3 regions of the Pseudomonas sp. Van50 genome follow, and region 3 is predicted to be linked to each of the others. Evidence: riboswitches for the same ligand, from Rfam matches in the RefSeq annotation. Region 3 holds a riboswitch; each other region holds the start of a gene.
The links. Region 3 has a riboswitch for cobalamin ahead of ACZ5M5_RS25730 (ABC transporter substrate-binding protein). Riboswitches for the same ligand answer to the same signal wherever they lie in the genome.
Positions count from the first base shown of each region.

Region 1: it holds a riboswitch for cobalamin, as region 3 does, so the genes downstream of both, ACZ5M5_RS11505 (CbtB domain-containing protein) here and ACZ5M5_RS25730 (ABC transporter substrate-binding protein) in region 3, are expected to answer to the same signal.
Region 2: it holds a riboswitch for cobalamin, as region 3 does, so the genes downstream of both, cobO (cob(I)yrinic acid a,c-diamide adenosyltransferase) here and ACZ5M5_RS25730 (ABC transporter substrate-binding protein) in region 3, are expected to answer to the same signal.

Region 1 is NZ_AP024343.1:2,584,834-2,594,926, forward strand. Features, by position in the region: gene metH (methionine synthase) at 1-12, opposite strand, end outside; gene ACZ5M5_RS11480 (fatty acid cis/trans isomerase) at 169-2,460, shown strand; partial or broken gene nfuA (Fe-S biogenesis protein NfuA) at 2,576-3,159, shown strand; gene cobM (precorrin-4 C(11)-methyltransferase) at 3,351-4,097, opposite strand; gene ACZ5M5_RS11495 (cobalamin biosynthesis protein) at 4,175-4,579, opposite strand; gene ACZ5M5_RS11500 (CbtA family protein) at 4,576-5,271, opposite strand; gene ACZ5M5_RS11505 (CbtB domain-containing protein) at 5,283-5,474, opposite strand; cobalamin riboswitch at 5,575-5,809, opposite strand; cobalamin riboswitch at 5,987-6,201, shown strand; gene cobW (cobalamin biosynthesis protein CobW) at 6,300-7,364, shown strand; partial or broken gene cobN (cobaltochelatase subunit CobN) at 7,368-10,093, shown strand, end outside.
Region 2 is NZ_AP024343.1:5,371,141-5,381,233, reverse strand. Features, by position in the region: gene ACZ5M5_RS22995 (PQQ-dependent sugar dehydrogenase) at 1-36, opposite strand, end outside; gene ACZ5M5_RS22990 (hypothetical protein) at 214-798, opposite strand; cobalamin riboswitch at 952-1,161, shown strand; gene cobO (cob(I)yrinic acid a,c-diamide adenosyltransferase) at 1,243-1,854, shown strand; gene ACZ5M5_RS22980 (cobyrinate a,c-diamide synthase) at 1,851-3,245, shown strand; gene bluB (5,6-dimethylbenzimidazole synthase) at 3,242-3,892, shown strand; gene cbiB (adenosylcobinamide-phosphate synthase CbiB) at 3,889-4,797, shown strand; gene cobD (threonine-phosphate decarboxylase CobD) at 4,790-5,782, shown strand; gene ACZ5M5_RS22960 (cobyric acid synthase) at 5,779-7,284, shown strand; gene cobU (bifunctional adenosylcobinamide kinase/adenosylcobinamide-phosphate guanylyltransferase) at 7,382-7,903, shown strand; gene cobT (nicotinate-nucleotide--dimethylbenzimidazole phosphoribosyltransferase) at 7,900-8,955, shown strand; gene cobC (alpha-ribazole phosphatase family protein) at 8,952-9,527, shown strand; gene ACZ5M5_RS22940 (adenosylcobinamide-GDP ribazoletransferase) at 9,530-10,093, shown strand, end outside.
Region 3 is NZ_AP024343.1:5,956,841-5,966,933, reverse strand. Features, by position in the region: gene ACZ5M5_RS25745 (OsmC domain/YcaO domain-containing protein) at 1-1,782, shown strand, start outside; gene ACZ5M5_RS25740 (ABC transporter ATP-binding protein) at 1,831-2,622, opposite strand; gene ACZ5M5_RS25735 (FecCD family ABC transporter permease) at 2,619-3,635, opposite strand; gene ACZ5M5_RS25730 (ABC transporter substrate-binding protein) at 3,632-4,645, opposite strand; cobalamin riboswitch at 4,787-4,981, opposite strand; gene ACZ5M5_RS25725 (DUF3592 domain-containing protein) at 5,127-5,570, shown strand; gene ACZ5M5_RS25720 (hypothetical protein) at 5,574-6,161, shown strand; gene ACZ5M5_RS25715 (MFS transporter) at 6,948-8,156, opposite strand; gene ychF (redox-regulated ATPase YchF) at 8,438-9,538, opposite strand; gene pth (aminoacyl-tRNA hydrolase) at 9,561-10,093, opposite strand, start outside.

The DNA.
Region 1 (10,093 bases), 3.4 Mb from region 3:
GCGATCGGACATAGGACTACCTGGAAAAAAGGACCATTACGAAGGCCGGGATGATAGCAAACCTGCGCAGGATTTGATCATGAGGGGCTTTTGCATGAATATCGCTCATGTTTGCAAGGCGATGTTGGCCCGGTAGAATCGCCGGACTATCTCTTAGGGACCCGAGACATGCCGTACCGCGTCTTATTCGGCAGTCTGCTGCTGTCGTTGTCTTTTAGCGCAGCCGCCGGGGATCCCGTTCCGGCGATCTCCTACACCCGCGACATCCAGCCGATCTTCACGGAAAAATGCGTGGCCTGTCATGCCTGCTACGACTCCGCCTGCCAATTGAACCTGGGCAGCGGCGAAGGGGCGGCACGGGGGGCGAGCAAGCTGTCGGTGTATGACGGCGAGCGACGCCAGGCGGCCGAACCGACCCGTCTGTTCTACGATGCCTCCGGCCAGCGGGCCTGGCAGCGCAAAGGTTTCTATTCGGTGCTCGATGCCCAGGGCAGCCAGGCGGCGTTGATGGCGCGGATGCTGGAACTGGGGCACCGTACGCCATTGCAGCCCAACGCCAAATTGCCGGAAGACATCGTGCTTGGGCTCAACCGTGACAACACCTGCCCGGTGCCGGGGCAGTTCGACGAATACGCCGCTGCGCATCCCCGCGAAGGCATGCCGCTGGCGGTCACCGGCCTGACCGACCAGCAATACCAGACCCTGCAGCGCTGGCTGGCCGCCGGCGCCCCGATCGACCAGCAGGCCTTGGCCCCGAGCGCCGCCGAAGCCTTGCAAGTGGTGCAGTGGGAAAACCTGCTCAACGCCCCCGGCGCCCGGGAAAGCCTGGTGGGGCGCTGGTTGTTCGAACACTGGTTCCTGGCGCATATCTATTTCAAGGACGGCGAACCGGGGCATTTCTTCCAATGGGTGCGTTCGCGTACGCCCACCGGCCAGCCCATTGACCTGATCAACACCCGCCGTCCGAACGACGATCCTGGCACCCGCGTCTATTATCGGCTCTGGCCGGTGCAAGGGGTGATCGTGCACAAGACCCACATCACCTACGGCTTGAGCGCGGCGAAGATGGCGCGGATCAAGAGCCTGTTCTACAGCGGCAAGTGGCAGGTCACCGCGTTGCCGGGCTACGGTCCGGAGCGCCGGGCCAACCCGTTTTCCACCTTCGAAGCGATTCCGGCCCAGGCCCGTTACCAATTCATGCTCGATAACGCCGAGTATTTCGTGCGGACGTTCATCCGCGGGCCGGTGTGCCGGGGCCAGATCGCCACGGACGTGATCCGCGACAATTTCTGGGCGCTGTTCCAGGCCCCCGAACACGACCTGTACATCACCGATCCGAACTACCGCGGCCAGGCCACGCCGCTGTTGGCGATGCCGGGGCAGAACGACGATGTGGGCAGCGTCCTCAGCCTGTGGCTCGATTACCGTGACAAGCGCAACGAGTACGAGGCCTTGCGCCGCGACAACTATGCCGAGCTGCCGGCACCGAGCTGGTCGACGCTATGGGCCGGCAACGACAACGCGCTGCTGAGCATTTTCCGGCATTTCGACAGCGCTTCGGTCACCAAGGGGCTGATCGGGGAGGTGCCGCAGACGATGTGGCTGTTCGACTTCCCGTTGCTGGAGCGTACCTATTATCAGTTGGCGGTGAATTTCGACGTGTTCGGCAACGTCTCCCACCAGGCCCAGACCCGGTTGTATTTCGATTTGATCCGCAACGGTGCGGAGCAGAACTTCCTGCGCCTGATGCCGGCCGACTCCCGGGAAGGCTACCTCGACGACTGGTACCAGGCCGGTGGCAAATTCAAGATGTGGCTCGATTATGAGGCCATCGACGATGACAAGCCGACCGCCCTCAAGCTTGACGAACGCGACCCCAAGGGTGATTTCGCCCAGCAACTGCTGGTCCGTTATGGCGATCTGAACGCGCATCCCGATCCGATCAACCGCTGCGACGGTGCCTACTGCTCGCGCCCGAACATCGACCCGGCGCTGCAAAACGCCGAGCAGGCCCTCAGTCGGCTGGTGTCGCGCCCAGCGGCGGGGCTCAAGGTGATCGACCAACTGCCGGAAGCGACCCTGTTGCGCATCGAAACCGCCAGCGGCCAACGTGAGGTCTACAGCCTGCTGCGCAACCGGGCCCACAGCAACGTGGCGTTCCTGCTGGGCGAGGAAACGCGCTATCAGCCGGGGCTGGACACGCTGACGGTCTACCCGGGCGTGCTCAGCAGCTATCCGAACTTCATGTTCAACATTCCGGCCGGGCAAGTGCCGGCATTCGTCGAGGCCATGGAACGTGCCCAGGATGAGCCGGCGTTCGAGCGGATTGTCGAGCGCTGGGGGATTCGCCGCAGTCACCCGCAGTTCTGGTATTACTTCCATGACCTGAGCCAGTACATCCAGGAAACGGAGCCCGTGGAAAGCGGTGTGCTGGACATGAATCGCTACCAGAACCTCTGATCGGCCTGTCCGGCGGCAAACCCCGTGCCGTCGGACGCTTTCCTGACAAAAATACTAGGACTTTGTCCGGCGCGATGATTGGCGTAAACTGCCGTCAAGCCTGCGAGGAGTTTCCATGACCGCCATTACCATTACCGATGCCGCCCACGATTACCTGGCCGACCTGCTGTCCAAGCAGAACACCCCGGGGATCGGGATCCGCATCTTTATCACCCAGCCCGGCACCCAGTACGCAGAGACGTGCATTGCCTACTGCAAGCCGGGAGAAGAAAAACCCGAAGACACCGCGTTGGGGCTCAAGAGCTTCACCGCGTACATCGACTCGTTCAGCGAAGCCTTCCTGGACGATGCGGTCGTCGACTACGCCACCGACCGCATGGGCGGCCAGCTGACCATCAAGGCACCGAACGCCAAGGTGCCAATGGTCAACGCCGACAGCCCGGTCAACGAGCGCATCAATTACTACCTGCAAACCGAGATCAACCCGGGCTGGCCAGCCACGGCGGCCAGGTTTCGCTGATCGATGTGGTGGAAGACGGCATCGCCGTGCTCCAGTTCGGCGGCGGCTGCCAGGGCTGCGGCCAGGCTGACGTGACCTTGAAGGAAGGCATCGAGCGCACCTTGCTCGAGCGCATTCCAGAGCTCAAGGGCGTGCGCGACGTGACCGACCATACGCAGAAAGAAAACGCCTACTACTGATAGGTGTTCGCTGCGGAGAGTGTGTGGCGAGGGAGCTTGCTCTCTCGCCACCATCGTTTCAGTCGTCAGCCTGTATCCACCACCCCTGTGGGAGCGAGCTTGCTCGCGATAGCGGTGGGGCAGCCTGCGATGATGTTGAATGTGCCGTTGTTATCGCGAGCAAGCTCGCTCCCACAGGGATCGGGGCTGTGTCAGGGCCGGTAGAGATGCGCATGTCCGGCGCGGTACAGCGACGACTCGCTGAACACGTCATTGCCCAGCACACGCCCCACCAGGATCAGCGCCGTTCGGCGGAAACCCTTGGCCTGCACCTTCTCGGCAATATCTGCCAGCGTCCCCAGCACCCAATCCTGATCCGGCCATGTCGCCCGGTGGATCACCGCAATCGGGCAATCCGCGCCGTAGTGGGGCCGCAGTTCGTCGACGATCTTTTCCAGGTGATTGACCCCCAGGTGAATCGCCATGGTCGCCCCGTGCTGTGCCAGGTTGCCCAGTTCTTCCCCAGCGGGCATCGGGGATTTATCGGCGTAACGGGTGAGGATCAGGCTCTGGGAGATGTCCGGCAAGGTCAGTTCGGCACCCAGCAGGGCGGCGCAGGCTGAGGTCGCGGTCACGCCCGGGATGATTTCGAAAGGGATGTCCAGTTCCCGCAGGCAACGAATCTGTTCGCCGATGGCGCCGTACAGGCTCGGGTCGCCGGAGTGCACCCGGGCCACGTCCTGGCCCTTGAGATGGGCGCTGCTGATCAATTCGATGATCTGTTCCAGATGCAGCTCGGCGCTGTTGATCACCTGTTCGGCACAATGGCCTTCGAGGACGGCGGTTGGCACCAGCGAGCCGGCGTAGATGATCACCGCGCACTGGCGGATCAGTCGCTGGCCTTTGACCGTGATGAGGTCCGGGTCGCCGGGGCCGGCGCCGATGAAGTACACGGTCATGACCGGCTCCTGTGAAAGGTGGGTGAGCGTCGCCCAGATGAAGATCGCTCATGATCCTGGGCGGCGATTATCGGGATTTACGCCACGACCGCCAATGCCAACGTGCTCATGGGGCCTGTTTGACGGGGAATCAGCAGGGTTGCGGGCGTCGTGCCCAATTGATCGGCCAAGGCCAGGGCGGCGCTTTCGGCGATGCCGTAGCAACCGGTTTGCGCGAAGGCGATCTCGGAACGATGGCTGAGCCGCCGCTCGTAACCGGCCAACTGTTCGGCACTGAAGCAGGTCAGCGGCAAGGCCAGTTGCCCGGCCAGCTCCAGCAGCCCGGGCTCGTCACGCTTGAGGTCGATACTGGCCAGGGCCCGTACCTGTTGAAGTTCGATGCCGTGGGCCAGCAACGTCTGTTCGAGCAAGGCCCGCAGCGTGCTGGCGGGGCATCCGCGCTGGCAGCCCAAGCCGATCACCAGGATCGACCCGGTGCTCATGCGTCGTGGTGGGCTTGGCCGTCACGGCGAAACAGCCAGGCGCTGATCAGGCCCAGGGCCAGCCAGAAGGCGACGTTGGTCACCTGCGAGGCGATCTTGAACTGGCTTTCCAGCGCTTCGGGCGCCAGCATCGAGTGGACTTCGGGCTGCGGCGCACCGATAACGTGGGGCACCAGCAACGTCGCCACGCCCAGCAGCTTGAGCAGCCAATGCCGGCCGAAGGCAATCAGGGCAATGCCCACCGCCGTCGAGGCCGCGGTGCCGATCCACCACATCTGCCGCTGGGCCAGGTCGGCCGCTGCGGTGCCGGGCAATTCCGGGGGCAGGCCGAGGGTGGGTGCCAGGACGAAAGTGGCATAACCGGCCAGGCCCCAGAGCAGACCCTGGGAGGTGCGAGTCGGTGTGCGCAAGGTGTACAGGCCCGCGAGCATCAGGGCAAAACCCACGGCGACCACCAGGTTGCCGCCGGTGGTGGACAGCACGCGCTGCCAGCCATCTTCCGGCTCCCAGGCCTCGGCATCATGGGTGTGGGCCACACCGTCGGTGTGCTCATGGACCTCGGTCGCCGGGGCCTTCTCGAAGGTTTCCGCCTGGAGAATCAGCGGCGATACCCAGAAACTCTGCAACAGGGTCAGCAGCAGGGCGGCCAGCAAGCCGCTGAAACCGGCGGTCTGCGCGATACGCTTGATCATGTCGTCAGTTCTCAATGGCAGGGGAAGGCGGCGCTGTGGCGGGTATCGTGGGCGGCGTTGTGCACCGCTTCGATGTGGGAGAAACCGGCGAAATAGACCAGCCCCGCGCCCAGGATCGAAGCCAGGATCGCGGCGCTCAGGCGTTGGCTCAGGGTGGTGGTGCTGCTGGCGGTGCGGGCGGTGCTGCTGCTGATGGTCGACATGGCGCTTCCCTCTGTTTTTGTTCCGTGGGGATGCGAGCGCAATGAGACCCCGGGCGAAAGATCGCCAAGGTTCGAACAGCGCCCGCCCACCGCGGGTTTGTTGATGCTTGAGTCATGGGCCGGTCTCCGGGCTCGCGAGGGGCAGGGGCTGGGCCTTGCCTGCAAGCATCACCTTCCCATGCGCCCTTGTAGCAGGGCAGACACAGTGGTTCAGACGCTTCGCTCGCTTACCGTTGCGGGGGCAGCACCGGACTGACGTGGCTTTGGAGTAAAGCACACGATTCACCGGTTTCCCGTTTCACCCTGTGAAGGGCACCCGTAACTAGGCGCACAGGAGAGCATGGGTGGGGCGGGGCCGTCAATGCACAGGGGGCCGCTGCGCAGCCCATCGCGAGCAAGCTCGCTCCCACAGGGGGCTGCGGGATCCAATGTGGGAGCGAGCTTGCTCGCGATGGCGGCGGCAAAGACACCGCAGAACTCACTTGCGGAGATTGACCCGCCCCACACCCTGCGTAGCCTTGCGCCTTCGAGGTTCTTCGGCCTGTGCCGAAGCTAAGAAGGGAACGCGGTCCAAGCCGCGGCTGCCCCCGCAACTGTGAACGGTGAGGTTTCTGCAAGGCCACTGTGCATGCCCTTTTACCAAAGGCGCACGGGAAGGCGCAGCCATTGCCAGTCGAAAGACTGGCCCGCCGTCAGCCAGGAGACCTGCCTCGAGACAGATTCTCACTACAACCGGGCGGGGTGATCCGGTGGCGAAATCTTCCGTGCACACCTGTGCCCGCGGTTGTCGTCCCGTTTGCCCGCCACCTTGCCAAAGGGCATCCGATGAAAACACTGGCCAAACTCCCCGTCACCATCGTCACCGGCTTTCTCGGCTCGGGTAAGACCACTTTGCTGCGGCACATGCTCGACAACGCCCAAGGCCGGCGCATCGCCGTGATCGTCAACGAGTTTGGCGAGCTGGGTATCGACGGCGAGATCCTCAAGCAGTGCGCCATCGGTTGCACCGAAGAAGAAGCCAACGGCCGCGTCTACGAACTGGCCAACGGCTGCCTGTGCTGCACGGTGCAGGAAGAATTCTTCCCGGTGATGCGCGAGCTGGTGGCCCGGCGCGGCGACCTCGACCATATCCTGATCGAAACCTCCGGCCTGGCCTTGCCCAAGCCGCTGGTCCAGGCCTTTCAATGGCCGGAAATCCGCAGCGCTTGCACGGTCGATGCGGTGATCACTGTGGTCGACAGCCCGGCCGTTGCCGCCGGCACCTTCGCCGCCTTCCCCGACCAGGTCGATGCCCAGCGCAAACTCGATCCGAACCTGGACCACGAATCGCCGCTGCACGAACTGTTCGCCGACCAACTGGCCAGCGCTGACCTGGTGATCCTCAACAAAGCCGACCTGATCAGCCCTGAAGACCTGGCCAAGGTTCGCCTGGAAGTCGCCGAAGAGCTGCCGCCGGCGGTCAAGGTCATCGAAGCCAGCAGCGGTCGCCTGCCGCTGGACGTGTTGATCGGCCTGGGCGCCGGTTCCGAAGAACACATCGACGGCCGCCACAGCCATCACGACCATCACCACGATGGCGACGATGACGACCACGATCACGACGCCTTCGATTCCATCTCCATCGAGCTGCCCCAGGCCGACGAAAGCCTGTTGCTGGACGCGCTGACGCAACTGGTGGTCCAGCACGGTGTGCTGCGGGTCAAGGGTTTCGCGGCGATCCCGAACAAGCCGATGCGCCTGCTGATCCAGGGCGTTGGCACGCGTTTCGACAAACATTTCGACCGCCAGTGGGGCGCCGAGGAAGCGCGGGTCACCCGTCTGGTGCTGATCGGCCAGGCACTCGATGCCGCACTGCTCGAAGCGCAGTTGCGCGCCGCCCTCAGCGCCTAAGCCATGCACCTGCTCAGGACCCAGCCCGGCGGTTTCGTGTCGGATGACAACATTGCCGACCTCGGGCAAACCCCCGCCGAACTGGTGATCCTGTGCAGCGGCGACTCCAGCCTGGCGCTGCTGGCCGAAGCGGCGAAGCAATTGCCGGGCGATTATCCGGAGTTTCGCCTCGCCAACCCGATGCAGGTGCAGAACCACGCCTCGGTGGATCTGTATTTCGAAGACGTGCTGCGCCACGCCAAGGTTATCCTGTTGTCGCTGCACGGCGGCATTGGCTATTGGCGCTACGGCATCGAGCGCCTGATGGACCTGGCCGGGCGCGGGGTGAAGCTGATCCTGGTGCCGGGGGATGATCGACCGGACCCGGAGCTCAGTGACCTGAGCAACGTGGCCGTCGAGGACCGCGACCGGCTCTGGCAGTTCTTGCGCCAGGGCGGCCTGGGCAATGCCCTGGACCTGTTTCACAACCTCGGCAGTCAGTGGTTCGGCCGCGATTATCCGTGGGCCGAGCCGCAGACCCTGCCGCGCACGGCGATCTATCACCCGAAGAAAACCAGCGCCAGCCTCGGCGATTGGCAAGCCGAGTGGAACGCCGGGCAACCGGTGGCGGCGGTGCTGTTTTATCGTTCCCACTTGCAAGCGGCGAACACCGCGTTCATCGACGTGTTTTGCCAGCGCCTGCAAGCGGCGGGGCTCAATCCGTTGCCGATTGCCGTGGCGAGCCTCAAGGAGCCCGGTTGCCTGGCGCGGGTGGAGGACTGGTTGGATGAAGTGGAAGCGGGGGTGATCCTCAATACCACCGGCTTCGCTCAATCCAGCCCCGAAGCCCCGCACTTGCGACCGTTTCGCCGCAATATCCCGGTGATTCAGGCCATTTGCGCCCAGGACAACGAACCGGGCTGGCGCGCCAGCGAGCAGGGCCTGGGGCCACGGGATCTGGCGATGCACATTGCCTTGCCGGAGCTGGACGGGCGGATCATCAGCCGCCCCATCAGTTTCAAGGACCTGGCCTGGCGCAGTGAGCGCAGCCAGAGCGACGTGGTCTGCTACCGCGCCGTACCCGAACGCATGGATTTTGTCGCCGAGCTGGCCCAACGTTGGACCACCCTGGCGCGCCTGCCCAATGGGCAGAAGCGTGTGGCGCTGATCCTCGCCAACTACCCGACCCGGGACGGACGCATCGGCAATGGCGTCGGCCTGGATACGCCAGCGGCGGCCTTGAATATCCTGCGGGCCATGCAGGCCGAGGGCTATCCACTGCCGGCCGAACTGCCGGCGAGCGGCACTGCGTTGATCCAGCAATTGCTCGGCGGGGTCAGTAACGACCTGGACAGCCTCGACCTGCGTCCGTGTCACCAGAGCCTGGCCCTGGATGCCTACCTGGCCATGTTCGACGCGCTGCCCGAGGCCAATCGCCAAGCGGTGCTGGCGCGCTGGGGCTCGCCCGAGCAGGATCCGATGTTCCGCGACGGCTGCCTGATGGTCGCCGGCCTGCGCCTGGGCCTGACCTTCGTCGGCATCCAGCCGGCGCGAGGTTATCAGGTCGATCCGAGTGCGGTGTACCACGACCCGGACCTGGTGCCGCCCCACGGTTACCTGGCGTTTTATTTCTGGTTGCGCCACACCTACGGCGTCCACGGGGTGATCCACGTCGGCAAGCACGGCAACCTCGAATGGCTGCCGGGCAAAGGTGTCGGGCTCTCGGAAAATTGCTGGCCGGACGTGCTGTTGGGGCCATTGCCGAACATCTACCCGTTCATCGTCAACGACCCGGGCGAGGGCGCCCAGGCCAAGCGTCGCACCCAGGCGGTGATCATCGACCACTTGATGCCGCCGCTGACCCGGGCCGAAACCTACGGACCGCTGCGTAACCTCGAGCTGCTGGCCGACGAATACTACGAGGCGCAATTGCTCGATCCGCGCCGCGCCCGGGAACTGCAACGGGACATCCTCAACCTGGTGCGCGAGACCCACATCGACCGCGAGCTGCAACTGGATGCCGGCCTCGACAGCGATGCTGACGCCGCGATCTGGCTGCCACGCCTGGACACGTACCTGTGCGACTTGAAGGAGTCGCAGATCCGCGACGGCCTGCACATTTTTGGCGAATCGCCCAGCGGACGACTGCGCATCGACACCCTGCTGGCGTTGCTGCGCATTCCCCGGGGCGACGGCAAGGGTGCGCAGTCGAGCCTGCTGCGGGCGCTGGCGAAGGCGTTCGGGCTGGGCTTCGATCCGCTGGATTGCGCCCTGGCCGAACCCTGGATGGGCGACTGTCCCGAGGCATTGCGCCGGATCAGCGCCGAGCCCTGGCGCAGCGCCGGCGATACCCGCGAGCGCCTGGAGCTGTTCGCCGCGCAGTTGATCGAGCAGGCGTTGGACGGCGCGGTTGAGCAGCTCGACGCGCCGGGTTGGGAGGTGGTGGGCGGCATCATTGAAAACCTGCGAGCCGTCGTGGCGCCACGCCTGGACGCCTGCGGTCCGGCGGAAATGCATGGCCTGCTCGATGCCTTGAGCGGGCGCTTCGTGCCGGCCGGCCCCAGCGGTGCGCCGAGTCGCGGGCGCCTGGATGTGTTGCCCACCGGGCGCAATTTCTTCTCGGTGGACGTGCGCAACCTGCCCACCACCACGGCGTGGCGCATCGGTTTCCAGTCGGCGAACCTGATCCTTGAACGGCACTTGCAGGACCACGGCGATCACCTGCGCCAGCTCGGCCTGTCGGTGTGGGG
Region 2 (10,093 bases), 590 kb from region 3:
AAGGGCGACGATCAGAAGATGGGGTGGCTTGAGCATGCTGGCTTCCCTATGAATGCATGTGGTTATTCATAGAGAAGCGTAGACGCACGGATGGTTCAAACTGCGCGCAAAACCTTGTGGGAGCGAGCTTGCTCGCGATGGCGGCAGGACAATCAAGATTGATGTTGCCAGGTGCGTCGCTATCGCGAGCAAGCTCGCTCCCACAGTAATGAGTCAGCCATGGGCCTGCTTGAACAGCACGGCAATGCCTGGATGGTATTGGCCGGCCTCGTTGCGCAACTTGCGATAGGCGTATGGGAAGTACCAGGCCACCGCGCAAGTGTTTTCCTTTTGCAGGTCGTCGATCATGTCCTGCAGTTCTTCGGGCGTGGCGCTTTGCTGGGCTTTTTGCGGCGAGACGAACAGGCAGCCCAGCTTCAGGTCGCTGGCGTAGCTGATGCGCTTGGCATCGCTGGTGGCTTCCGACAGCGGTTGAGTCAGGTTCAGGTTGTTGACCTTGGGCCAGCGTTGGGTGGCCTGGATGAAGGCCCGCTCATCGGTGCTGGCGATGAACAGGTCGGCGCTGACGTTGCGTTCGCCTTCTTCGTTCTGCTTGCGGGTCGGCGCGTTCTGCAGCGTGACCATCTCGGCCATCCAGGCAGCGGCCGACAGCAAGCTGAGATTGGCTCGTTCATCGAACCAGTAGGGGGTGTCGTTATCGCCGCGCACCGCGTTGTAGCGGTCGATACAATCAAACCAGCGTTCCAGCACCGGGCGCAGGAATTCCAGTTTCGGATTGCTGATGAGCATGCCTTGCATGTTTTGCCCTCTTGTTCTTGTGATATCGGGTCGTAATGTCGCTTTGATATCACTTGCCGCAGGATCACACAAGATTGGCGTCATTTTATTGATCGGCGCCAATGAGTGCCCCGACAGGCGGCTTTAATTGACGCTCCACCCCCAACCCTCTAACCTTCGCCGCTTGTTTCAGGTGCTCTGTGACTGTGTTCGACAGAGTGAAACAGGGAAGCCGGTGAGTGCATACGAACCCGGCGCTGCCCCCGCAACGGTAAATGAGTCAACGCTGTGCCTAAGCCACTGTGTCGCATGACATGGGAAGGCGCGCAGCCCGGCGCCACGCCGCTCATGAGCCCGGAGACCGGCCTGATTCATCCAACGGCATCACGGTGGGCGATGCCAGGCTTGCTGCCGTCTTTTTTTGTGCCCCGCCCGCCGTTATCCAATCCCAACGGAGAGCTCCCCATGACCGACACCCCTGATCGCGATGAACGCCACCTGGCGCGCATGCAGCGCAAGAAAGCCGTGATCGACGAGCGCATCGCCAACTCGCCGAACGAATGCGGCTTGCTGCTGGTGCTGACCGGCAACGGCAAGGGCAAGAGCAGCTCGGCGTTCGGCATGCTGGCACGGTCCATGGGCCATGGCATGCAATGCGGTGTGGTGCAGTTCATCAAGGGACGCAATAGCACCGGTGAAGAGCTGTTTTTTCGCCGCTTCCCGGAGCAGGTGCGTTTTCATGTCATGGGTGAAGGTTTCACCTGGGAAACCCAGGACCGCCAGCGCGACATCGCCGCCGCCGAAGCCGCCTGGGCCGTATCCCGTCAGTTGCTCAGCGATCCGTCCATCGGCCTGGTGGTGCTCGACGAATTGAATATCGCCCTCAAGCACGGCTACCTCGACCTCGATCAGGTGCTCAGCGATCTGCAGGCGCGTCCGCCGATGCAGCATGTGGTGGTGACCGGTCGCGGCGCCAAGCCGGAGATGATCGAGCTGGCCGACACCGTGACTGAAATGGGCATGATCAAGCACGCGTTCCAGGCGGGTATCAAGGCGCAGAAAGGCGTCGAACTGTGAGTGACCCTTGCCTGACAAGCCGCCACTGTCCGGCGGTGTTGATCGCAGCGCCGGCCTCGGGACAAGGCAAGACCACCGTCACTGCGGCGCTGGCCCGGTTGCATCGCAACCAGGGACGCAAGGTGCGCGTCTTCAAGTGTGGCCCGGACTTCCTCGATCCGATGATCCTGGAGCGGGCCAGCGGCGCGCCGGTCTATCAATTGGACATGTGGATGGTCGGCGAGCAGGAAAGTCGCCGGCTGTTGTGGGAAGCCGCCGCCGAAGCGGACCTGATCCTGATCGAAGGGGTGATGGGGCTGTTCGACGGCACCCCGTCCAGCGCCGATCTGGCGCGGCATTTTGGCGTACCGGTGCTGGCGGTGATCGACGGTACGGCCATGGCCCAGACCTTCGGTGCCTTGGCCCTGGGCCTGGCCCGTTATCAACCGGACCTGCCATTCGCCGGGGTCTTGGCCAACCGGGTCGGCACCTTGCGTCACGCGCAGTTGCTCGAAGGCAGCCTGACCGAAGGCCTGCGCTGGTACGGCGCGCTGTCCCGGGAAACCGGCATCGAATTGCCCAGCCGTCATCTCGGGTTGGTCCAGGCCAGTGAATTGAACGATCTCGACCTGCGCCTCGACGCGGCGGCCGATGCCTTGGCCAGTAGTTGCGAAGTGGCGCTGCCGCCGGCGGTGGAGTTCGCCGCGCCGCAGGTGATCGCCGTTGAGCCGTGGCTCGCCGGGGTGCGCATCGCCGTGGCCCGTGACGAAGCGTTCGCCTTCACCTATGGCGCAAGCCTTGATCTGCTACGGGCCATGGGTGCGCAGTTGAGCTTTTTTTCACCGATCCATGACACCGAACTGCCTGAGGCGGACAGTCTTTATCTGCCTGGCGGTTATCCGGAGCTGCACCACCTTGCGCTGGCTCGAAATAAGCCGATGCTGGCCGCGATCCGTGCCCACCACGCCGCCGATAAACCGTTACTCGCCGAATGCGGCGGCATGTTGTATCTGCTCGATTCATTGACCGATGTCGACGGCGTGCGCGCCGAACTGCTGGGTTTGCTGGCCGGTGATGCGCAGATGCAAAAGCGCCTGGCGGCCTTGGCATTGCAGTCGGTGGATTTGCCGGAAGGCAACCTGCGTGGGCACACCTATCATCATTCCCTGACCAGTACCGAGGTTGAACCGATTGCCCGTGGCCATAGCCCCAATGGCGGGCGAGGGGCGGAGGCGGTTTTCCGGCAGGGGCGGATGACGGCTTCCTATGTGCACTTTTATTTTCCGTCCAATCCCAGGGCGATTGCCGGGCTGTTTGCGCCAGATCTTGAGGCCGCCTTCGCGAGCAAGCCCGCTCCCACATTTGATCACCTGAACCCTGTGGGAGCGAGCTTGCTCGCGAAGCGGCCATGACCGACAACGCTTTCTCCCAGGCCGAACGCGATGCGGTCTACCGCGCCATCGCCGAGCGCCGCGACATGCGCCATTTCAGCGGCGGCACGGTAGAGCCGGCCCTGTTGCGCCGTCTGCTGGAAGCCGCGCACCAGGCCCCCAGCGTCGGCCTGATGCAACCGTGGCGATTCATCCGCATCAGCGACCGCGCCTTGCGTGGGCAGATCCGCCAACTGGTGGAACAAGAACGCATTCGCACCGCCGAAGCCCTGGGCGAGCGCAGCGATGAATTCATGAAGCTCAAGGTCGAAGGCATCGATGATTGCGCCGAAGTGCTGGTGGCGGCGTTGATGGAGGATCGCGAGCGGCACATCTTCGGTCGTCGGACCTTGCCGGAAATGGACCTGGCCTCGCTGTCCTGCGCCATCCAGAACCTGTGGCTGGCCTCCCGCGCCGAAGGGCTGGGGATGGGCTGGGTGTCATTGTTCGAACCTCAGGCCCTGGCCGACCTGCTGGGCCTGCCCGCCGGGGCCAAGCCGCTGGCGATCCTTTGCCTGGGCCCGGTCGAAGGGTTTTACCCAGCGCCGATGCTCGCCCTGGAAGGTTGGGCGCAACCGCGTCCGCTCAATGAACTGCTGTATGAAAACCGTTGGGGAGTGAGCCCATGAGCGTGGCGTTGCTCAGTGCCGCTGCGGTGGCGCTGGATGCGCTGTTGGGCGAGCCTCGGCGCTGGCATCCGTTGGTGGCGTTCGGCGGCTTTGCCGATCGCATCGAACAGCGTTTCAACTCAGGCGGACGTGGCTGGCGCAGCCACGGGGTGACGGCTTGGGTGATGGCCGTGGTGCCGTTGACCTTGCTCGCCACGGCCCTGTCCTGGGCGCCGATGGTGGGCTGGTTGGTGGATATCCTGGCGTTGTATTGTGCCCTCGGCCTGCGCAGCCTCGGCGAGCATGTCGAACCGGTGGCGCGGGCACTGCGCAGCGGTGATCTGGAGCAGGCACGCCAGCGCGTCGGCTATCTGGTCAGTCGCGAGACGGCTGAACTGGACGAAACCGCCGTGGCCCGCGCCGCCACCGAGTCGGTGCTGGAAAACGGCAGCGACGCGGTGTTCGCCGCGTTGTTCTGGTTCGCCGTGGCCGGCGCGCCCGGGGTGGTGCTGTACCGCCTGAGCAATACCCTCGACGCCATGTGGGGCTATCGCAACGAACGCTTCGAGCGCTTCGGCTGGGCAGCGGCCAAGATCGACGATGTGCTCAACTACATTCCGGCGCGCCTGGTGGCGTTGACCTACGCGCTGCTCGGCCAGACCCGCCTGGCGTTCAAGTGCTGGCGCAGCCAGGGCCCGACCTGGGACAGCCCCAACGCCGGGCCGGTGATGGCCGCCGGGGCCGGAGCGCTCGGTGTCGAGTTGGGCGGGGCGGCGGTTTACCACGGCGAACTGCACCAACGTCCGCCCTTGGGCGAAGGCGTACCGGCGAGTGCCGATTCCATTGATCGCGGCTGGCAATTGGTCCAGCGCGGGGTATGGTTGTGGTTGCTGATTCTCTGCCTGGGAGCTGAGTTCTATGCTTGAGCACGGCGGACGCTTGCGCAACGCGGCCCGGCAATACGGCATTGCCGAGGCCGATTGGCTCGACTTGTCCAGCGGCCTCGCGCCTTGGCCGTTCGACGTTCCGGCGATTCCCCCGCGGGCTTGGGCGCGCCTGCCGGAAACCGATGACGGCTTGGAGCAGGCCGCCTGCGATTACTACGGTGCGTTGGATGTGCTGCCGGTGGCCGGTTCGCAGATGGCCATCCAGCTGTTGCCGCGCCTGCGTCGCAGCGGCAAGGTTGGCGTCTTGTCGCCGTGTTACGCCGAGCACGCCGAAGCCTGGCGCCGCAGCGGCTATATCGTGCGCGAAGTGCTGGAAGCGGAAGTGGATTTCTTCCTCGATAGCCTCGATGTGCTGGTGGTGGTCAATCCGAACAACCCCACGGGCCTGAGCCTGGCGCCCGAGCGTTTGCTGGATTGGCATGCCCGCCTGGCCCAGCGCGGTGGCTGGTTGGTGGTGGATGAAGCGTTCATGGACGTCACACCGGCGCTGAGCCTGGCGGCGTACACCCATCTGGTCGGGCTGATCGTCCTGCGTTCGTTCGGCAAGTTCTTTGGCCTGGCCGGGGTTCGCCTGGGCTTTGTATTGGCCGAACGCCGCTTGCTCAAGTTGCTTGCCGAACAAGTCGGGCCGTGGGCGGTCAGCGGGCCGACCCGGGTGCTGGGCCAGGCGTGCCTGCTGGATAGCGATGCCCACGCAGCTCAGCGCCAACGCTGCGAAGCCACCAGCCAACGCCTGGCGCTGTTGCTCGAACGCCACGGCTTCAAGCCGCAGGGCGGCTGCGGATTGTTCCAATGGCTGATCACCGAACACGCCCAGGGGCTTCACGATTTCATGGCCCATCGCGGCATTCTCCTGCGCCTGTTCGTGAACACCAGCAGCCTGCGTTTCGGGCTGCCGGCCGACGACAGCGAATTCCTGCGCCTCGAACAAGCCTTTGAAGCCTACGCCAAGGACACCCCATGACCACAGTGATGGTGCAGGGCACCACCTCCGATGCCGGCAAAAGTACCCTGGTCACGGCCTTGTGCCGCTGGGTCAGGCGCCAGGGCGTGGGCGTGGTGCCGTTCAAGCCGCAGAACATGGCCCTCAACAGCGCCGTGACCGCTGACGGCGGCGAAATCGGTCGGGCTCAGGCGGTGCAGGCCCAGGCCGCCGGTCTCGAACCGCACACCGACATGAACCCGGTGCTGCTCAAGCCCAACAGCGACACCGGCGCCCAGGTGATCATCCATGGTCGTGCCGTCACCACCATGAACGCCGTGGCTTATCACGATTACAAAGCCATCGCGATGCAAGCGGTGCTGGCCTCCCACGCGCGCTTGAGCGCGGCTTATGCGGTGGTGATGGTGGAAGGCGCCGGCTCGCCGGCGGAGATCAACCTGCGCGCCGGTGACATCGCCAACATGGGCTTTGCCGAGGCGGTGGACTGCCCGGTGCTGCTGATCGCCGATATCAATCGCGGCGGGGTGTTCGCCCATCTGGTCGGCACGCTGGAGTTGCTTTCCCCCAGTGAGCAGGCGCGGGTAAAGGGCTTCATCATCAACCGTTTTCGTGGCGACATCGCCTTGCTGCAACCCGGCCTGGACTGGCTGGAGGCGCGCACCGGCAAACCGGTGATCGGCGTGTTGCCGTACGTCATGGATCTGCACCTGGAAGCCGAGGATGGCCTCGATCAGCGCCAGATCGACAAGGCCGAACACGTGCTGAAAGTGGTGGTGCCGGTCTTGCCGCGCATCAGCAACCACACCGATTTCGATCCGTTGCGCCTGCACCCACAGGTCGACCTGCAATTCGTCGGCCCCGGCCAGCCCATCCCGCCGGCCGACCTGATCATCCTGCCCGGCTCGAAAAGCGTGCGCAGCGACCTGGCCTACCTGCGAGCCAACGGTTGGGAGACGGCGATCCATCGTCACCTGCGCTACGGCGGCAAATTGCTGGGCATCTGCGGCGGTTTGCAGATGCTTGGCCAGCAGGTTCACGACCCCTTGGGGCTGGAAGGCGCGGCGGGCTCCAGTGCCGGTCTGGGCCTGCTGGATTTCGAAACGACCCTGGAACATGAGAAGCAACTGCGCAATGTGCGTGGGCGACTGGCCTTGGAAGCGGCCGAGGTCAGCGGCTATGAGATCCACGCGGGCGTGACCACCGGCCCGGCCTTGGAAAATGCTGCGGTGCACCTGGAAGACGGCCGTTGCGACGGCGCCCAGAGCCTCGACGCACAGGTGTTCGGCACCTACCTGCACGGGCTGTTCGAGTCGCCCCAGGCCAGCAGCGCGTTGTTGCGTTGGGCGGGGTTGGCGGATGTGCAAACGGTGGATTACCACGGCTTGCGCGAGCGGGACATCGAGCGGTTGGCGGATCTGGTGGAGCGGCATCTGGATACTGGATTGTTGCGTGAGCTTTGTGGGATTCAGGGTCGCTGGGGTGGCCTCATCGCGAGCAAGCTCGCTCCCATATTGGATCGCTGATGAGCACAGAATTTATGTACACCCCAGATCAACTGTGGGAGCGAGCTTGCTCGCGATGGCGCCAGTCGCCACACCGCCAAATAAAGGTTAATGACCCATGCTGCAACTGATCCTCGGCGGCGCCCGCTCCGGTAAGAGTCGCCTGGCTGAAAAACTCGCGGCGGACACCCGCTTGCCAGTGACCTACATCGCCACCAGCCAACCCCTGGACGGTGAGATGAACGATCGTGTCGCCCAGCACCGCGCCCGGCGACCAGCCGAATGGGCGCTGGTGGAGGAGCCCTTGGCCCTGGCCCGGGTGCTGCGGGAGAACGCCGCCCCCGGGCAATGCCTGCTGGTGGATTGCCTGACCCTGTGGCTGACCAACCTGTTGATGCTCGAGGCTCCCGAGCAACTGAACGCCGAGCGCGAAGCGCTGCTGGACAGCCTGGCCGCGCTGCCCGGGGAGATCATTTTTGTCAGCAACGAGACCGGCATGGGTGTCGTGCCGCTGGGCGAGCTGACGCGCCGTTACGTCGATGAAGCCGGTTGGCTGCATCAAGCCTTGGCCGAACGTTGTCAGCGCGTCGTGCTGACCGTCGCTGGCCTGCCCCTGACTCTCAAAGGTACTGCGTTATGAATCATCGCTGGTGGCTGGAACCATGCAAGCCCGTCGATACCCACGTGCTGGAACTGGCCGCGGCCCGTCAGCAACAACTGACCAAGCCGGCCGGTTCCCTGGGGCGGCTGGAATCGGTGGCGGTGCAACTGGCGGGTCTGCAAGGGCAGGTCAAACCGAGCCTGGAGCGGTTGTGGATCTCGATTTTCGCCGGCGACCATGGCGTGGTCGCAGAAGGCGTATCGGCCTATCCCCAAGAGGTCACCGGGCAAATGCTGCTCAACTTCGTCAGCGGCGGCGCGGCCATCAGCGTCCTGGCGCGGCAACTGGGCGCGTCCCTGGAAGTGGTCGACCTGGGCACCGTCACGCCTGCGCTGGACCTGCCCGGTGTGCGGCACCTGAACCTCGGGCCGGGCACGGCGAATTTCGCCCAGGGCCCGGCAATGACGGTGAAACAGGGCGAGCAAGCCTTGCACGCCGGGCGCGACAGTGTGCTGCGTGCCGTCGCGGCCGGCACGCAATTGTTCATCGGCGGCGAGATGGGCATCGGCAACACCACCGCCGCCAGCGCCCTGGCTTGCGCCTTGCTCGACTGCCCGGTGGCGCATCTGGTCGGGCCGGGCACGGGGTTGGACGCCGCGGGTGTCAGCCGCAAGGCCCAGGTGATCGAACGGGCGCTGGCGTTGCACGCTGCCCAGGGTAACGATCCATTGCAGACCCTGTTCAACCTCGGCGGTTTTGAAATCGCCGCGTTGGTCGGCGCATACCTGGCCTGTGCCCAGCAGGGCGTCGCCGTGCTGGTGGACGGATTCATCTGTAGCGTCGCGGCCCTGGTGGCGGTGCGCCTCAATCCCGCGTGCCGGCCATGGTTGCTGTTCGGCCATCGCGGCGCCGAACCGGGCCATCTCCACGTGCTGGAAACCCTCGGTGCCGAACCGCTGCTGGATCTCGGCCTGCGCCTGGGCGAGGGCAGTGGCGCGGCGTTGGCGGTGCCGCTGTTGCGCCTGGCGTGTGACCTGCACGGGCAGATGGCGACGTTTGCCGAAGCGGCCGTGGCGGACCGCCCGGCATGACCTTGCGCCTGGACCTGCTGCGTCACGGCGAAACCGAATTGGGCGGCGGCTTGCGCGGCAGCCTCGACGATGCCTTGACGGCCAGGGGCTGGGAGCAGATGCACACCGCCGTCGCTCAAGGCGGACCCTGGGATCGTCTGGTCAGCTCACCCTTGCAGCGCTGCGCCCGTTTCGCCGAGCAACTCGGCGCCCGGCTCAACGTGCCGGTGCATTTGGACAAAGACCTGCAAGAGCTGCATTTTGGCGCCTGGGAAGGTCGCAGCGCAGCGGCGTTGATGGACACTGACGCCGAGGCACTGGGCCAGTTCTGGGCCGATCCCTATGCCTTCACGCCCCCCGAAGGCGAGCCGGTGCAGGTGTTTGCCAGCCGCGTCCTGGCGGCGATCGAGCGTCTGCACGCGGCCTATGCCGGTCAGCGGGTCTTGCTGGTCAGCCATGGCGGCGTCATGCGCCTGCTGCTGGCCCAGGCCCGCGGCCTGCCTCGCGAGCAACTGCTCAATGTCGAAGTCGGTCACGGCGCGCTGTTTTCCCTGACAGTGTCGGCAGGTTCAGTGCTCGAAGAGGCGAATTGACGATGTTGCCCTTCTGGATCGCCCTGCAATTTCTCAGCAGCCTGCCGGTTCGCCTGCCCGGCATGCCCGAGCCCGAACAGTTGGGCCGTTCGCTGTTGTTCTATCCGATGGTGGGGCTAGTGTTCGGAGGGCTGTTATGGGGGGTGGATTGGTTATTGCTCGGCACGCCGTTGCTGCTGCATGCCGCGCTGGTGCTGATGGCGTGGGTGCTGCTTAGCGGCGGGTTGCACCTGGATGGCCTGGCCGACAGCGCCGATGCGTGGCTCGGCGGTTTCGGCGATCGCGAACGGACGTTGCTGATCATGAAGGATCCGCGCAGCGGGCCGATTGCCGTCGTGACGTTGGTGGTGGTGTTGCTGCTCAAATGGACAGCGCTGGTGGCGTTGATCGAACAGGAGCAGGCCTTGGCGTTGCTCATCGTGCCGATGCTGGGGCGGGGCGCATTGCTGGGGTTGTTCCTGACGACGCCGTATGTGCGTGCCGGTGGATTGGGGCAGGCGCTCGCCGATCACCTGCCGCGCCGCTCGGGCTGGCAGGTGTTGTCGGCCTGTGCGCTGGGTTGCCTG
Region 3 (10,093 bases):
GGCACTTATATCGCCGGCAAGGACCTGCCACTGGAGCAGACCATCGCCAATATGTCGGGCATTTTGGCGGACCTGGGCATGAAGATCGAGATCGCTTCGTGGCGCAATATCGTCCCCAATGTGTGGTCGCTGCACATTCGCGATGCACACTCGCCGATGTGTTTTACCAATGGCAAGGGCGCGACCAAAGAGAGCGCACTGGCGTCGGCGTTGGGCGAGTTTATCGAGCGACTGAACTGCAATTTTTTCTACAACGATCAGTTCTGGGGCGAAGACATCGCCAACGCGGCGTTTGTGCATTACCCGGACGAGCGCTGGTTCAAGCCTGGCCGTAAAGATGCGCTGCCGGCGGAAATCCTCGACGAGTACTGCCTGAACATCTACAACCGCGACGGCGAGTTGCGTGGCTCCCACCTGATCGATACCAACTCGGGTAATGAAGAGCGCGGCATCTGCTCGCTGCCGTACGTGCGCCAGTCGGACGGCGAGGTGGTGTATTTTCCGTCCAACCTGATTGAAAACCTGTTCCTGAGCAACGGCATGAGCGCCGGTAACACGCTGGCCGAAGCTCAGGTGCAATGCCTGTCGGAAATTTTCGAGCGCGCGGTCAAACGCGAGATCATCGAAGGTGAATTCGCACTGCCGGATGTACCGGCCAACGTGCTGGCGAAGTACCCGGGAATCATGGCCGGTATTCAGGCGCTGGAAGAGCAGGGGTTCCCGGTCCTGGTGAAGGATGCCTCCCTGGGGGGCGAATTCCCGGTGATGTGCGTCACGTTGATGAACCCGCGTACCGGCGGTGTGTTTGCCTCGTTCGGCGCACACCCGAGCCTGGAAGTGGCGCTGGAACGCAGCCTGACCGAATTGTTGCAGGGCCGCAGTTTCGAAGGCCTCAACGACTTGCCCCAGCCGACGTTTGAAGGTCATGCGGTGACCGAGCCGAATAACTTCGTCGAGCACTTCATCGACTCCAGCGGCGTGGTGTCGTGGCGCTTCTTCAGCGCCAAGTCAGATTACGAATTCGTGGAGTGGGACTTCTCCGGCCAGGGTGAAAACTCGAATGCCGAGGAGGCCGCGACCTTGTTCGGCATCCTCGAAGGCATGGGCAAGCAAGTGTACATGGCGGTCTACGAGCATATCGGCGCGAAAGCGTGCCGCATCCTGGTGCCGGGCTATTCGGAAATCTATCCCGTGGACGATCTGATCTGGGATAACACCAACAAAGCGCTGTTTTTCCGCGCCGACATCCTGAACCTGCATCGCCTGGACGAAGACGAACTGCAAGCGCTGGTCGAGCGTCTGGTGGAAAGCGAGCTGGACGACTACACCGACATCACCACCTTGATCGGCATCGAGTTTGATGACAACACGGCTTGGGGCCAGTTGACGATCCTGGAGTTGAAGCTGCTGATCTATCTGGCCTTGCAGCAGTACGAAGAGGCGAAGGAAGCGGTGGAAACCTTCTTGCAGTACAACGACAACACGGTTGAGCGCGGGTTGTTTTACCAGGCCGTGAATGTGGTGCTGGAGATGAAGCTGGACGAAGACCTGGAGCTGGAAGACTACGAGGCCAATTTCCGCCGGATGTTCGGCAACGAGCGGATGGATGCGGCGATCGGCTCGGTGGACGGCAGCGTGCGCTTCCATGGCTTGACGCCGACCAGCATGAAGCTGGAGGGGCTCGATAGACACCTGCGCCTGATCGACAGCTACAAAAAACTGCACGCGGCGCGGGCCAATGTGTCGGCTTTATCTTCGGGGCTCGCCCCGTCGCTTGGCTAAACTCAGCGCTTGCATAGGGTTCGGTTTTTTCCGAACCCCGAGATTCAGTCAAACGGAACGAAAGCGCAGGATCTGCGCGCCGTCGAAAGGGTCGATCAGGTAATGGGCGTGCACGCCGAACGTATCCTGCAAGCGTTGCGGGGTCAGCACCTCAAGAGGTTTGCCGAGGGCCACCAGCCGGCCCCGTTCCAGTACCGCCAGGCGATCACAGGTTAACGCCTGGTTCAGGTCGTGCAGGGCGATGACCGTCGTGACGGGTAGCGCTTGCACGACTTTCAGGATGGCGAGCTGATGCTGGATATCCAGGTGATTGGTGGGTTCGTCCAGCAAGAGAATCTGCGGGCGTTGGGCCAGGGCCCGAGCGATGTGAACGCGTTGACGTTCACCGCCGGACAGACTGTGCCAGGTGCGGTTTTTCAAGTGCGCCGCATCGACGTCCCACAGCGCCTGCTGGACGATGGCCGCGTCTTCGTTTGACCACGGACTCAAGGCTGACAACCACGGCGTTCGGCCCAAGGCAACGGCATCGAACACGCTGATCGCATCCAGTGTGTCGGCTTGTTGCTCAACCACAGCCAGGGTCTGCGCGACGGTTCGCCGTGCCAGCGTCTTGAGGGGCTGGTTGTTGAGGCGAATGTCGCCCCGGCTGGGGGCGCGCACGCCCGCCAGCAGTTTGAGCAGTGTGGATTTTCCCGAACCGTTGGGCCCGACGAGGCCCAGGGTTTCGCCCCGACGGATGTCCAAGTGGATATCGTGCAACAACTCGGCGTCCCGCACATGGAACCCTAGGGCGGAACAACTCAGCACGGATTCGCCGATGACAGAGGTGACGGCATTCATCGGGCATTTCTCCGACCGATCAGGATCAACGCGAACACCGGAGCACCCACCAGTGCAGTGATGACGCCGACCGGGATGACTTGGCCTTTGATCAGCGTTCGCGAGAAGACATCGGCGGCGATCAGGAACACCGCGCCACCCAACGCACTCGCTGGCAACAGGCGCGCATGCCGGGTCCCCAGCAACAAACGCACGGCATGGGGAATGACCAACCCGACGAAACCGATGGAGCCCACAATCGACACCATCACCGCTGTCACCAGTGCCGCGCAGCTGATCAGCAGAAATTGCACCCGGCGTACCGGAATGCCAAGGGAGGCGGCCGAGTCGGCGCCAAAGGTAAAGGCGTCCAGCGCCCGCCGGTGCCACAGGCACACCGCAAGACCGATCAATGCCACGGGCACCGACAGCCACACCGACGGCCAACGGACCCCACTGAGATTTCCCAGCAACCAGAACATGATGCCGCGAGCTTGTTCGGAGCTGGCGGACTTGGTAATCAGAAACGCGGTGAGCGCATTGAACAACTGCGAACCGGCAATCCCGGCCAGGATGATCTGCCCGGTGCCAGCGGGTGAGCGGCTGGCACGGGCCAGCAAAACGACCACGGCGAACGCGGCAACGGCCCCGGCGAAGGCCCCGACCGACAACGAAATCAGCCCCGCCCCAATGCCCAGCAGCGCCACCAGTACCGCGCCTGTCGAGGCGCCGGCGGAGATGCCGAGCAGGTAAGGATCGGCCAACGGGTTACGCAACAGCGATTGCAAGATCACCCCGCAGGTCGCCAGGCCCGCACCGCAGGCCGCCGCCACCAGCGCACGGGTCAGCCGGTAGTTCCAGACGATGCCTTCGTCTATCGGGTCGAGGGCATAACCTGCGGCCCACAGTTTGTTGGCCAGCACCTGGAACACCACACTCGGCTCGATACTCGTCTCACCGATGGCCACGCCGGCAATCACTGCCAGGAGCAGCGCCGCCAACGCCAGCAACGTTCGAATCAGCGTCGGAATCATTTCGGCAGGTCGTAGCCGCTGATGGCCGTCGCCAGGGTTTCCAGGCCGTCGAACATTCTGATGCTCGCTTGCATGGCCATCGCATCGAGAATGATGATGCGGTTGTTTTTCACCGCGTCCATATTGCGGGTCACCGGGTCACTGCGCAGGAATTGCAGCTTCTTTTCATGGTCATCAGCCGGAAAGCGTCGGCGATCCATGCGGGCAATGACCAGGAAGGTCGGGTTGGCCTTGGCGATGGTTTCCCAGCCGACGGTCGGCCATTCCTCATCGGATTCGACCACGTTGCGCACGCCCAGGGTACTGAGCATGAAGTCAGGAATGCCCTTGTGCCCGGCCACATAGGGGTCGATATCCAGACTGGCGCTGGAGAACCAGAACAGCGCGCTCGTCTGCTTGAGGTCCTTGGCCTGCACCGTGGCGATAGACTTCGCCAGGCTCGCCTTGAGTTGGGCATTCAACTGCTGGCCACGCTCCTGTACGTCGAAGATTTCAGCCAACTGGCTGATGCTCTTGTAGATGCTGTCGATGCGAAACGCCTCCAGCCGCGTGCCGTCCGCACCGACCAGATTATCCTTGGCTTCGCAATCGGAGGGCATCAGGTAGGTCGGGATCTTCAGTTCGTGAAACTGCTGGCGGGTACCGACCACCCCTTGCGGCCCGACCATCCATTCCAGTTCCACCGCCACCAGTTGCGGGCGTTTGCCGATCACCGCCTCGAAGCTCGGCTCGTTATCAGCCAGGCGTTCGATCTTGTCGTTCTGCGCCTTGTATTTCATCTGCACATCGTTGAACCAGAGCGAAGTGCCGACCACCTTGTCGCTCAACCCCATGGCATAGAGCATTTCAGTGCCGGCCTGGCCGATGGTCACGGCGCGACTGGGCGATTGCTCGAAAGTCAGCGTGCTGCCGCAGTTCTCGAGGGTCAGGGGATAGTGAGTTGGAGCCGCGTGGGCGAGGCTCGGCAGACCCAGGGCGATGACAAGGGGGGCAAGGCGGGGCAGCAGCATGACGCAAACTCCAGTTGACCGTACACGGAGCAGGGGACGGACTGGAAAACACATCATCGAACGCTGCCGCTGAAGCACTGAAGTGCCGATCGGCCCAGTGACGCGCAACGCAAGGATGCCCTTCCCGGACACCCCGCCGGTTAGTGATTGACTTGGCCGGCAGGTCTCCTGACTGATGCGTCATCGCCTGGCTCCAGCCTTCCCGGGGCGATCCCAGTGGCCATTGAGGAGCAGGCTCAGCACCTACAGTTGCGGGGGCAGTTCCGTTTGATGCCGTGCGTGGCATCTCGGATTCCCTATTAGTCCCGTGGGGGAACCGGCGCTGGGCATGGTAGTCGATCAGGGTGTTTATCACCACTCGCCACTGAGAGGTCTTCTCCTGGCGTCGTACGGTTGCGGGAATGATTTTCCGGAGGTGCGGCATAGCGCCGCTTCTTGCTATTCTGGTCGCCCTCTTCATGGACGAACACTGAGACAAACCATGGCTAACTACACCCCGTCACACATCGGGAAGATATTGCTGGGCCTGCTGTTTGCCCTGATTGGTATCGGTTTGTTGAGCATTGCCATCAATCTCACGCTTGAGCGACGCGAGTTTCTCGACCGCGCACAGACCGCCGATGGCATCGTCAGCCACTTGAATGCCGGTGGTTCGCATCCTGAGATCGCCTTCACCACGAGCAGTGGTGAAAAAATCTCCTACCCCCAGGGCGGCTTCATTTTCGGCTATCAGCAGGGTCAGCCGGTGCGGGTGCATTACCTGCCCGAGCAGCCTGCCAACAGCGCCATCGTCGATGACTTGGCCGCGCTGTGGGGCACTTCCGGGGTCCTGGGTCTTATCGGTCTGGTGTTCACGCTGGTCGGTCTGGCAAAAGCTATCCGTCAGCGCGGTCGCGGTGCGGTTCATTCACATAAAGGACTTTAACGTATGAGCTACAACATCCCGATCCCGGTCAATGAAAGTCGCTGGCAGTATCAGACCGCCAGCGGCGGCGGCCTGACCGTGGTCATGGTGGCGGGCAGCGGCGGTTCGATCATCCTGCGTTCGCCCGAGGGCGAGGACATCAGCTACCGCTACGGCGGCGTCGGAGTCGGTGCCGGATTCGGCGCGCGGCTGCCGCGTTTCGGCAAGATCAATATCCAGATCAAGGGCAAGGGTGTGGCTGCGGCCGGCGCGGCGGAGGCGTTTCCCAGCACCGGCAAGGTGTTTGTCAGCGATGCCTTGGTCGCTCGTGACCTGACCAGTGACGATATCACCGGACCTTGCATGTACACCGAAGTAGGGGTGGGCCTGGGAATCGGCGGCTCGGCCACGGCGCTGTTGTTCGGGCTTGATCCCAAGTTGCTGGCGTTGTCGATGGCACTGAATTCCAACCCGGCGACCTCGCTCATCGCTTCCACCCTGGTCAACCAGCGGCTGGCGAAGTCGGCCAAGGGGGCGGTGGTCATGGCCGGTATAAACGCTGGCCTGCAGGCCGGTGGCGGCGCTGCGATTTACATAGGCTATCTGTTCTAGTCGGATTGTGGAGTAATGCCACGGCTATCCCGGCATGCATGCCGGGATGCCCACTCCACAATGCCTGCGTTCGGCCAGCGTGGTTAACGGGGCGCCCCAGATCAAGATCAAAAGCGAGGCGGCCTGACAGCCGGCCTGGCTCTCCCGCTCGTACACCTGTCAGATCTGTGGGAGCAAAGCTTGCTCGCGAGGCGGCCTTATAGCCGACCTGGCTCTTCCGGTCCTAGTGCGATCCCATTGTGGGAGCGAGCTTGCTCGCGAAGACGGCGGTACATCCAACGCTGATGCAAGCTGATCCACCGCTATCGCGAGCAAGCTTTGCTCCCACAGGGATTTGCAGTGGCCGAAAATCTGTAGATCGTCACCGACCCAATGTGTGCGAGCTTGCTCTCGAAGGCGAGGGCACATTCAACGCAGATGCAAGCTGATCCACTGCTATCGCGAGCAAGCTTTGCTCCCACAGGGATTTGCAGTGGCCGAAAATCTGTAGATCGTCAGCGACCCAATGCGTGCGAGCTTGCTCGCGAAGGCGAGGGTACATTCAACGCAGATGCAAGCTGATCCACTGCTATCGCGAGCAAGCTTTGCTCCCACAGGGATTTGCAGTGGCCGCAAATCTGTAGATCGTTCCCGATCCAGTGTGGGAGCGAGCTTGCTCGCGATGACGGTGGTTCAGTTACATAAATGCCGGAGTGAGGGCATGCCGAGCCCTAGCGAGGCACCGAGTGGCGGCCACACTGAATGGATTCTGGAAATCGAGGCATGCATCAAGTCCAGTCATGCACCTCACTGGAAGGTGATTTCGTGACCAGTTGCAGACGAAGCGCGCAGTGTACGCAGCCCTGCAAACACTATCAGCACCATGGCCAGGCCCGCGACAATCGCGACGCCGAACCCTGTCTGGGCGCCACAGGCGTCGATGACCAAGCCCGCCAATACGCCGCCGAGCGCTACGCCGATGCTGACGCCGGTCGACATCCACGTAAACCCTTCGGTGATCCTGGAAGGCGGAACAATCATCGTACCGAGATTCATGATGATGACCATCGTTGGCGCAAACGACATGCCTGCCAAAAATAGCATTCCGGAAAGGACATAGACGTTCGGTGAAAGAATGGGCAACACAGCAGTGACCGCCGTTACCAGCGAGCCGATAAAAAACTGCTGATCAATCGGCATGGAAGCCCTTAAGGCGCCGAACGTCAGGCCAGCGATCAGTGAGCCGAGGGCATAGGTTGCCAGGATGAAGCTGGCAGACGCCGGCCAGCCCTGTGCGTTGGCGAAGGCGACAACCGCCACGTCAACGGATCCTCCAATGACGCCCATCGCCAACAGTGCCAGCACGATGGTAGGAACGCCGGGGATAAGCAAGGCCGACCCTGTACTCCTCGCCGTGCCCACGACCACCTTCGGTTCCGTCTGCCGCTGCATGAGAAACGCCGTCACGCCGACTATCAACAACAAGACCGCAGCAAGGGGCCCGGCTTGGGCGAAAAAACTGATGCTCAAACCAATGGCAAGTGGTGGGCCGATGACAAAGGCCAGTTCAGTTATAACGGTATCCAGGGAAAAGGCTGTGTGTAGCTGTGGCTTGCCACGGAAAAGTTGTATCCAGCGTGCCCTTATCATGGCGGGCATGCTTGGCATCGTGCCCGCCAATGCCGCGAGAATGAACAGTAATGTGACCGGAGCGCTCATATACACGGCAATGATCAGCGCGAGCAGCATACTGGTGCTGAAGGCCGCCAAAGGGGGTAGAACCCGGCGTTGCCCCCGCCGGTCGACGAGTTTCGATACTTGCGGACCGATAAGCGCAGTCGCCAGGGTGTAAGTGCCGGCGACCGCGCCTGCCAGCCAATAAAGTCCTGTCTGCTGCACCAGCATGGTGATGATGCCAATGCCGATCATTGCCTGTGGCAGACGGGCAATGGCGCTCGTAATCACTAGCCCGATGGCGCCCGGGGCGGAGAAAAGTTCGCGGTAGGGGTTTGCCATGATGCTTCCTTTATCATGTGACACTGATGAATAACCCGCTGCCTGTGACACAAACTGATGGGACGGCAAACCGGCGGCTGGTCATTTGAGCACGCCTGCGAATGGGCCGTTACACGTTATTTGGGCAGGCCAGTTATTCAAGCAAACGAAGCCCAGGCGGAGGCGGGCGACGGATTGATATCGGACGGTTCTGAATTGCAACGAGATGCTCCAACGCAAAAGCCCCGCATCGCGGGGCGATAACGGGGCTTTTTGGATACTGCGTGGAGCGGCGTGGCGGGTTAGACGTTAAAACGGAAGTGCATCACGTCGCCATCCTTGACGATGTATTCCTTGCCTTCCAGACGCCATTTACCCGCTTCCTTGGCGCCCGCTTCGCCCTTGTACTGGATGAAATCCGAGTAGGCGATGACTTCGGCGCGGATGAAGCCTTTTTCGAAGTCAGTGTGGATCACACCGGCGGCTTGCGGTGCGGTGGCACCCACGCGGACGGTCCAGGCGCGCACTTCTTCGACACCGGCGGTGAAGTAGGTCTGCAGGTGGAGCATCTCGTAGCCGGCGCGGATCACGCGGTTCAGGCCAGGCTCTTCCAGGCCCAGGGCCTCGAGGAACATGTCTTTCTCTTCACCGTCGTCCAGCTCGGCGATTTCCGCTTCGATCTTGTTGCAGACCGGAACGACCATGGCGCCTTCTTCCTCGGCAATGGCCTTGACCACATCCAGGTGCGGGTTGTTCTCGAAACCGTCTTCAGCGACGTTGGCGATGTACATGACCGGTTTGGTGGTCAACAGGTGGAAGCCCTTGATCACCAGCTTCTCGTCGGTGCTCATGTTCTTCATCAGGCTGCGTGCAGGCTTGCCTTCGGTGAAGTGGGCGATCAATTGTTCCAGCAGGCCTTTCTGGACGACCGCGTCCTTGTCGCCGCCCTTGGCGTTGCGGGCAACTTTCTGCAGTTGTTTTTCGCAGCTGTCGAGGTCGGCGAAAATCAGTTCCAGGTCGATGATTTCGATGTCGCGCTTCGGGTCGACGCTGTTGGAGACGTGAATCACGTTCTCGTCTTCGAAGCAGCGCACCACGTGGGCGATGGCATCGGTTTCACGGATGTTGGCCAGGAACTTGTTGCCCAGGCCTTCGCCTTTCGACGCGCCAGCCACCAGGCCTGCGATGTCGACGAATTCCATGGTGGTCGGCAGGATGCGCTTGGGGTTGACGATAGCCGCCAAGGCTTCCAGGCGCGGATCGGGCATCGGCACGATGCCGCTGTTCGGCTCGATGGTGCAGAAGGGGAAGTTCTCGGCCGCGATACCGGATTTGGTCAGGGCGTTGAACAGGGTGGACTTGCCGACGTTAGGCAGGCCGACGATGCCGCAATTGAATCCCATGGTGTTTCCCCTCGGATAAGTGTCAGGCCTTCTGGCTGTGCAGGTTTTTCATCGCGCGGTTCCATTCACCGGCGAGGATATCCGGCAGCACGCCGAGGGCAAAGTCGATGCTGGCATCGAGTTTTTCCTGTTCGGCGCGAGGCGCACGACCCAGGACAAAGTTAGAAACCATACTGGCAACGCCTGGGTGGCCGATGCCAAGCCGCAGGCGGTGAAAGGTATTCTGATTACCCAGTTGCGCGATGATGTCGCGCAACCCGTTGTGACCGCCATGGCCGCCGCCTTGCTTGAGCTTGGCAACGCCCGGAGGCAGGTCGAGTTCGTCGTGGGCCACCAGGATTTCTTCAGGCTTGATGCGAAAGAAACCGGCCAATGCCGCCACGGCCTGGCCGCTGCGGTTCATGTAGGTGGTGGGGATCAACAGGCGAACATCCTGACCCTGGTGCGAGAAGCGCCCGGTCAGGCCGAAATACTTGCGATCGGCCGTGAGGCTGACGCCTTGTGCGTGCGCGATGCGCTCAACAAAAAGGGCCCCTGCGTTATGCCGGGTCTGTT